Regions from separate parts of the Sinorhizobium sp. CB7 genome, predicted to be linked through region 1. Evidence: riboswitches for the same ligand, from Rfam matches in the RefSeq annotation. Region 1 holds a riboswitch; the other holds the start of a gene.
What was found. Region 1 has a riboswitch for S-adenosylmethionine ahead of metA (homoserine O-succinyltransferase). Riboswitches for the same ligand answer to the same signal wherever they lie in the genome.
Positions count from the first base shown of each region.

Region 2: it holds a riboswitch for S-adenosylmethionine, as region 1 does, so the genes downstream of both, AAE029_RS15715 (O-succinylhomoserine sulfhydrylase) here and metA (homoserine O-succinyltransferase) in region 1, are expected to answer to the same signal.

Region 1 covers NZ_JAULLL010000012.1:164,517-168,772, reverse strand. Annotated here, with positions in the region: partial or broken gene AAE029_RS22905 (aldo/keto reductase) at 1-189, shown strand, start outside; gene AAE029_RS22900 (ABC transporter ATP-binding protein/permease) at 208-2,016, opposite strand; SAM riboswitch at 2,167-2,244, shown strand; gene metA (homoserine O-succinyltransferase) at 2,291-3,211, shown strand; gene AAE029_RS22890 (aldose epimerase family protein) at 3,443-4,256, shown strand, end outside.
Region 2 covers NZ_JAULLL010000007.1:294,390-298,645, reverse strand. Annotated here, with positions in the region: gene AAE029_RS15725 (aldo/keto reductase) at 1-1, opposite strand, end outside; gene AAE029_RS15720 (2'-deoxycytidine 5'-triphosphate deaminase) at 218-1,312, opposite strand; SAM riboswitch at 1,387-1,465, shown strand; gene AAE029_RS15715 (O-succinylhomoserine sulfhydrylase) at 1,510-2,691, shown strand; gene AAE029_RS15710 (DegT/DnrJ/EryC1/StrS family aminotransferase) at 3,102-4,256, shown strand, end outside.

The DNA.
Region 1 (4,256 bases):
CAGCAGGGCGGCTCGATTGTTCTCTCGAAGACCATATCGGAGGCGCGCGCCGCGGAAAATCTGGGGATTTTCGATTTCGAGCTTTCGGCCGATGAAATGGCGGCGATCCATGCGCTGGCAAGACCCAGCGGCCGCCTTGTCAGCCCGGATGGACTTGCGCCTGTTTGGGAAGACACAGGAAAAAATTGAGCGGCCGACGGAGCGGCATCATGCGATGCCGCTCGTCTTCCTTTTTTCGGTTTTTTCAGTTGCCAGCGGCAGTGGCTCCAAATGCAGTACGCGCGGCGCCAGAATTTCGAGATAGACCTCGGAGCGCCCGATATAGATCATCGCTGCATCCGGCAGGTCAGTCAGGACTTCCGCCAGTGTCCTCTGGGATTCCGGCTCCAGGCCTTCGAGCACCTCGTCGAAGACGATCCAGCGCGGTTTGGCGAGCAGCAGATGGGCAAAGGCGACGGCTTTCTGTTCATCGCCATCGAGAATCCTGTCCCATCTTGTCCGTGTATCGAGTTTCTCCTTCAGACGACCAAGGCCGACCTTTTCCAGGGCCGTTTCCGTGTCTGCGTCGCTATAGGCGCTGGCATCTTCCGGAAACGCGAGCGCCTGGCGCAGCGTACCGCCTGGCACGTAGGGGAGCTGCGCCATGAAGTGCATACCATCCTCCTCCGGCAGACCGATCGTGCCGCCGCCGCAGGGCCAGAGACCGGCAAGCGCCTGGAAGAGCAGCTTCCGATTCACGCCGTGATCCCCGTTGATCATCACGCGATCGCCGGCACGGATCGTGACATTGGTTTCGCGCAGCCGGAACCCGCCTTCGGACAGAACTTCGCCGGGCTTCACCGAAATCATGACATCCTTCAGGGTCAGCGTGTCGTCAGGCGTTTCTTCGTAGGAAATCGTGTCCGTGGAGCTAATCTCGTCTTCCATCTCCAGCAGCGCCTGGCGGAAATCCGTGACGCGCTGGAGGGTCGCCTTCCATTCCGCGATGGGACCAAAATTGGCGACGTACCAGCGCAGCGCCGTATTCACCTGGTTGAAGGCACCGACCGACATCATCAGTTCGCCGAAGGTCAGACCGCCTGAAAAATAGGCGGGAGCGGCGACCAGGATAGGAACGATCAATACCAGCCAGCCGTATCCGGCGGAGACCCAGGTAAGATTGGTATTGGCTATCGCCAAACGGCGAATGACGGCAAGGACCGAGCTGATGTCCGTGTTGATATGCCGCCGTTCGTTCTCCTCCCCTCGTGCGACGGTAATGGACGCCATGTTTTCATTGGCGTGCATGAGGGAAAAGCGAAGTTCCGCTTCCTTTGAAAAGCGGTCGGCATTCAGTTTCACCAGCTTCTGTCCGACGACCTGGCTCAACACAGAGGCGGAGCCGGCATAGAGTATGGCAGCCCACACCATATAGCCGGGAATGGAGAAGCTCCTTCCGCTGAATTCAAACACAAACCCGCTCGAGAGTTCCCAGAGCACGCCAATGAAGCTGACGAGCAGGATCGTCGCCTGCAACAGGCCGAGGACAAGCCCAGTGGTGCTTTCAGCAAGATTGCGGGCATCCTCATGCAGCCGCTGGTCCGGATTGACACCGATGAGTCCTGACGAAGCAAGCCTGAGCGCGCGCCTGTGCTTCAGCCATTGATCGACAAGATCTCTGGTCAGTCCCTCGCGCATGTAGAGCGCTGCCATCTGATTCAACCACGCCTGAACGACGTTCAGCAGGAGCAGCGCCCCGGCAATGATCCCGAAGATCTTAAGCTGGTAGAAGAACTCGGCGAGATCTCGTCTCTCCAGTGAATCGTAGAAAGGGGCATTCCACTGGTTCAGGACAACCTGCGCATAGGCCGTCGCCAGAATAACGAAGAGCAATGTAATTGCGAGTACGACGACCTTGCTTCGTACATCCGAGCCCCAGAATGCACTGAACATCATCCTGAGGCGGTAGCCCAGGCTTAGATCATATCCGACGCGATCCTGTTGGATGGCCGGCTTTGCCTGCAAGTCATCTGCCATCAACACCTTCCTATGCCATCAATAGCCTCTGATAACATGGTGATCCAGCTTGTCCATCGGCAGATTCAGCCAGTCATAAAAGCGTGATAGCCTTTTTATGGCCGCGATTTGCGAATCCGACGTTGATTCGATCAATAACCAGCGCTATTTAGTGCTTTCCGTGGTGATTTGGCCGGCCGGCTTGCAGCCACGTTAAAAAAGTCGCTAAAGGGCCGCGTGCGGACCGGTAGCGATTTTTCGCCGCCGGTTTTTTTGTTTTGATCGAGTGAATATCATGCCCATCAGGATCCCCGACACGCTGCCCGCCTTCGAGACGCTCGTCAACGAAGGTGTGCGGGTCATGACCGAAACCGTGGCAATCCGCCAGGACATTCGTCCACTGCAGATCGGGCTTCTCAACCTCATGCCGAACAAGATCAAGACGGAAGTGCAGATGGCGCGCCTGGTTGGCGCCTCGCCGCTGCAGGTCGAGCTATCGCTTATCCGCATCGGCGGCCATAAGGCCAAGAACACCTCCGAAGAACACCTCCTCTCCTTCTATCAGACCTGGGAAGAGGTGAAGCAGCGCAAGTTCGACGGCTTCATCATTACCGGTGCGCCTGTCGAAAAGCTTGCGTACGAGGAGGTGACCTATTGGGATGAGTTGCAGCAGATATTCGATTGGACGGCAACGAACGTCCATTCGACGATGAATGTCTGCTGGGGCGCCATGGCGGCGATCTATCATTTCCATAGCGTGCCGAAATACGACCTGAAGGAAAAGGCTTTCGGCGTCTACCGACATCAGAACCTCAAGCCTTCCTCCGTCTATCTCAACGGCTTTTCGGATGACTTTGCCGTGCCGGTGTCACGCTGGACGGAAGTTCGCCGCACGGATATCGCAAGGGTGCCGGGCCTGGAAATCCTGATGGATTCAAACGAAATGGGCGTATGTCTGGTGCACGAGCAGAAATCCAATCGTCTCTACATGTTCAACCATGTCGAATATGATTCCACATCACTTTCGGACGAGTATTTTCGCGACGTGAATGCCGGAATACCGATAAAACTGCCGCAGAATTATTTCCCGCATAACGATCCGGCGCTGCCGCCGCAAAACCGTTGGCGCAGCCATGCGCATCTGCTCTTCGGCAACTGGATCAATGAGATCTACCAGACGACGCCCTATGATCTGGAGGAGATCGGGGAGGTCTGACGTCATCATAGTGTCGCGGTGCTGGGGCTTGATCGACAGGAAGGCATTGTATCGCTGGCCGATTGCGGTTTTCGGCGAATGCGGGCAGTGTCCGCCTTGATCACGATGATTTTGGGTAGAATCAACCCAAAATCATCGTGATCTATACTAATAGGTTAGAGCGGGATGAGGAAAACCGCATACACTTTTCCTCATCCCGCTCAGGATTCAAACAGTGAGCAGGTGATGGCTATGGCGCAAGACACTTCGAAGCGTGAAGTATTCGGGCATACGGCGGCGGGTGAGCCTGTCTATCGTGTCGAGATCAAAGGCGGTGGGCTAACCGCCAAGGTCATGAGCTGGGGCGCGGTCATTCAGGACCTGCGTCTGGAAGGCCATGATGCGCCGCTTCTGCTGGGCTTCGACGATTTCGCGAGCTATCCATCCCATTCCTCTTATTTCGGCGCTACGCCGGGCCGATGTGCCAATCGCATCGGAGACGGGCGCTTTACACTCGACGGAAAGGACTATCAGCTCGAACTGAACGAGAAAGGTGTCACTCATCTTCACGGCGGCAGCGACAATATAGCCAAGCGCAACTGGACGATCGTCGAGCATGCGGACGACTACGTGGTGCTGAAAATCGTCGACCCGGACGGCCGTGCCGGATATCCGGGCAATTGCACGGTCCAGGTAACCTATCGAGTGCACGATAACGGCGTGCTTTCCGTCATCTATGAGACGACCACCGATCAACCCACGCTCGCGAACGTGTGCCAGCACGCCTACTTCAATCTCGATGGGCGCGAGAACGCGCTCGATCACGACATCATGATCGCCGCAGACCACTATCTTCCGACCAACGAGAAGCAGGTTCCGAGCGGTGAGGTGCGATCGGTTGCCGGTACATCGTTTGATTTCCGCGAGATGGCGCCGATGAAGCGCTTCGAAGGCGGCGAGCAGGTACTGTACGACCATAATTTTTGCTTTTCGACCGAGCGAGTCGCAAAGCGCTCGGTTGCGATCGCCCGCAGCCTCAATTCCGGCGTCTCCTTGGAGGTCCGGA
Region 2 (4,256 bases), on a different contig from region 1:
CTCGCTGCCCCCTGCCAATCAGGCATCTCCTCATGTCGGGAACGCTTCGCCCGCTGCTGCGCAGAGGCCAGTCACCTCGCACGCAGAGATACGCGCTACTATGAGGACGAGCGCGTGCCAATTCGTTCATTGGCCGATCGCGATGGGCCTTTTGGAGTAGATAAAGGTAAACAAATGGGCATGAGGCGCGTTGTAGCGCCTCCTTGGCCCGGTTTTGCTACAGGCGAAAATGCTTCGACAGCTTCAGGCCCTGCGCCTGATAATTCGAGCCGAGGCCGGAGCCGTACAAGCTCGCCGGCTGTTCCAGCATGTGCTCGTAGACGAGTCGACCAACGATCTGGCCATCCTCCAGAATGAAGGGAACTTCGTGGCTGCGCACTTCCAGGACGGCACGACTTCCGCGACCGCCGGCCGGCGCATGGCCGAAGCCGGGATCGAAGAAACCAGCATAGTGGACGCGGAATTCGCCAACCAGCGGATCGAAGGGCGTCATCTCGGCAGCGTAGAGCGGCGGCACGTGCACGGCCTCGCGCGAGACCAGGATGTAGAATTCGTCGGGGTCGAGGATCAACTCGGTGCGGCCACGGCTGTAGAGAGGTTCCCAGAAATCGAAGATGTCGTGCTCGGCTTTCTTGTCGACATCGACGACGGCGGTGTGATGCTTGCCGCGATAGCCGATCAGGCCACGTTCGTCGCCGGCAAGATCGATGGACAGCGCAATGCCGCCGCCGGTGACGTTTGGTTTGCTGCTTGCCACAAGCGTTTCGCGTTCGTGCAGGGCCAAGAGCTCCGGTTCGCTCAGGATTGCCTGGCCGACGCGGAAACGTATCTGCGACAGCCGCGAGCCGCGGCGCACCACGATCGGGAAAGTACGCGGGCTGATTTCAAGGTAGAGTGGGCCGGAATAGCCGGCCGGAATCTTGTCGAATTCCTGAGCACGGTCGGTGATAACGCGCGTAAAGATGTCGAGGCGGCCGGTCGAGCTTTTCGGATTGGCCGAGGCAGACATATCGGCCGGCAGGTCGAGATGCTCCATCAACGGCACGATATAGACGCATCCGGTTTCGAGCACCGCGCCTTCGGTGAGATCGACGACATGCAGCTTCAGGCGATCGAGCTTGTCGGCGACGAGATGCGCAGGGCCAGGCATGAAACTGGCCCTGACACGAAACGCATGCGCACCCAGCCTCAAATCGAGGCTTGCCGGCTGTATCTGATCGCGATCAAGCTCTTTCTCGCTCGTCAGCCGTCCCGTCTCAAAGAGCTCCGCAATGGCGCGGTCTGCCAAAATTCCTGTTTTGCGAGCCATCATGCCCCATCCATTTTCCGCCGCTGACAAAACCAGACGCAAGGAATTGACGCAAGCGGCCAAGGGCAGTATTTGCAATCTTATCCCGTGGTGATTTGGCCGGTCGGCTTGCAGCCACGTTAAAGAAGTGGCTAAAAGGACCGGGTTCGAGACCGGTCTGCTTTTGCGGCCGGTTTTTTTATTTTGAAGGTGGTGATGGCATGAGCAAGACCTGGCGCCCGGCAACCCAACTCGTTCATGGGGGAACGCTGCGCTCGCAATATGGCGAGACATCGGAGGCAATCTATCTGACACAGGGCTTCGTTTACGAAACCTCTGAGGCCGCCGAAGCCCGGTTCAAGGGCGAGACCGAAGGTTTCATCTATGCGCGCTATGGCAGCCCGACCAACGACATGTTCGAAAAGCGCATGTGCATGCTGGAAGGCGCTGAAGATGCCCGCGCGACGGCTTCGGGCATGGCTGCCGTCGCGGCCGCCATTCTCTGCCAGTTGAAGGCCGGCGACCACATCGTCGCGGCGCGCGCCCTCTTCGGCTCCTGCCGCTGGGTGGTCGAGACGCTGGCGCCGAAATATGGCATCGAATGTACTCTGATCGACGGGCGCTTCCTCGAAAACTGGGAAAAGGCGATCCGGCCGAATACCAAGGTCTTCTTCCTCGAAAGCCCGACCAATCCGACGCTGGAAGTGATCGATATCGCAGGTGTCGCCAAGCTTGCCAACCAGATCGATGCCAAGGTCGTCGTCGACAACGTGTTCGCGACGCCGCTCTTCCAGAAGCCGTTGGAACTCGGGGCTCATATCGTCGTCTATTCCGCAACGAAGCACATTGATGGCCAGGGCCGCTGCCTCGGCGGCGTGGTTCTGTCAGACAAGAAGTGGATCGACGAGAACCTGCACGATTATTTCCGCCATACCGGTCCGGCCATGTCTCCCTTCAATGCCTGGACGCTGTTGAAGGGCATCGAGACGCTGCCGCTGCGCGTCCGGCAACAGACGCAGAATGCGGCGAAGATCGCCGACTTTCTTGCCGAGCAGAACAAGGTGGCTCAGGTCATTTACCCGGGCCGGAAGGACCACCCGCAGGCCGATATTATCGCCAAGCAAATGACCGGCGGTTCGACACTCGTTGCTTTCGAGCTGAAGGGCGGCAAGGAGGCAGCCTTCGCGTTTCAGAACGCGCTCGAAATTGTCAAGATTTCGAACAACCTCGGCGACTCCAAGAGCCTGATCACGCATCCGGCTACGACGACGCACAAGAACCTGACCGACGAGGCGCGCGCGGAACTCGGCATTTCACCTGGTACGGTCCGCCTTTCCGCCGGCATCGAGGATACCGACGATCTGATCGAGGATTTTGCGCAGGCGCTGGCGAAAGTTTCGTGAGGCCGCATTAAATCTTTGAACTTTTCGCAGAGATTTTCGACCGCAACACGCCTTACGCAAAAATCTGCGGAACTTGAAGGAAGACCGCTTCGCCTCTCGTTGGCGAAGCGGGTCGCCGCTCGAGGCGAGTGGTAAGATTGCGCGCGATAACCGATAGTTAGTGGATCGCATGCGCCTCACCGGCAGGGCCTTCCGCACTCAGTCCGATTATCTGCCCGAACAGCGGGATTTTGTCGCGATTCCTCACATGATCAGTAACAACCTAAACAAATGGCTGATGCTTCGGCCAATTGTTCAGGTTGCGATTTGAGCGTGCGTCACTATCGTCACGGCATGTTCGATTGCCCTGCGATCATCAGATCACATCAAGCTTCACGAACATTCCCTATCGGAACAGCCCAGAGGCCGTGATGAAAGCCCCCAAGCAGGTTATCTATCCCATGCGGTATATCAGTCCGTTGCTGTCCGGCGGCGGCGATGCAGAGGAGCGATTTGAAGCAGGATTGCGATCCCTCCTTGGCGCAGACATCCCGATAATTCCTCTCGGGCGAGCCAGGGCAGGCCTATACCTGCTGGCAAAATATGCCCGACGAAGCGGTCGTGATCGCGTCATCATGATGCCCTATACGATCCCCGACGTGATCAACATGATACGCTTCGCGGGCTGCGAGCCGGTTTTCGTCGATACCTTGCCGAATTCGACGAACGTCGATCTGGATCACCTGAAAACCCTCATCGACAATAGAACTTGCTGTGTTCTGCTGACGCATTACCACGTGATCCAGGAACGGCTGGCCGATATTTGCGAACTCTGCCGGCAGCGCGACGTATTGTTGTTCGACGACTGCGCAATCAGTCTCGAAGGCGACTATCACGGCGCCCGAATGGGGACTATCACCGACGGCAGCGTCTTCAGCATGTCCGGTTTCAAGACGCTTAATTATGTCTGGGGTGGTGCAATCGCTACCATGCATGACGATATCGGCGAGATCATGCGACGGGAGGTCGCCGGTTTTCCACGCCTGAGCTCGCGGAAATACGGCCCGCACATGCTCCAGGTCTTCAAATATGACATGGCGACGCGCGATACCTTGTTCTCCTGGATCACGTTACCGGCCATGCTCCGACAAGCACAACGGACCAACGGCACCGATATTTTGACCTTCAATCGCAAGGAAACAATTGTTCTGGAGGACACGGTTCTCAGCCGACCGGCGCTGGGCGCACTCAAAGAACTGACACGCAAGATCGACAATGTCGCAGAAAAGCTTGCGCATAGGAGAACGATCGCCGCCATCTATGATCGCGAGCTTGCGGATTGGCGCGCTTCGCCCGATGCGTCCGACATCGTGCGGGCTGGGTCCTGTTTCTTCAGCTATCCGGTCATCGTCGAACCGGAGGCAAGGGGTGGCATACTTCAGGAGATGATGCGGCAGGGATTTCACGTCGGATCGACGCTCTACCCCAATGCACATGAGATCGACGCTTTCAAAGGCTTTGCCGGACGATCCACGAATGCGTCCGCACTTGCGCGTTCAATGGTGTCGCTGCCCACGCACCCGCGG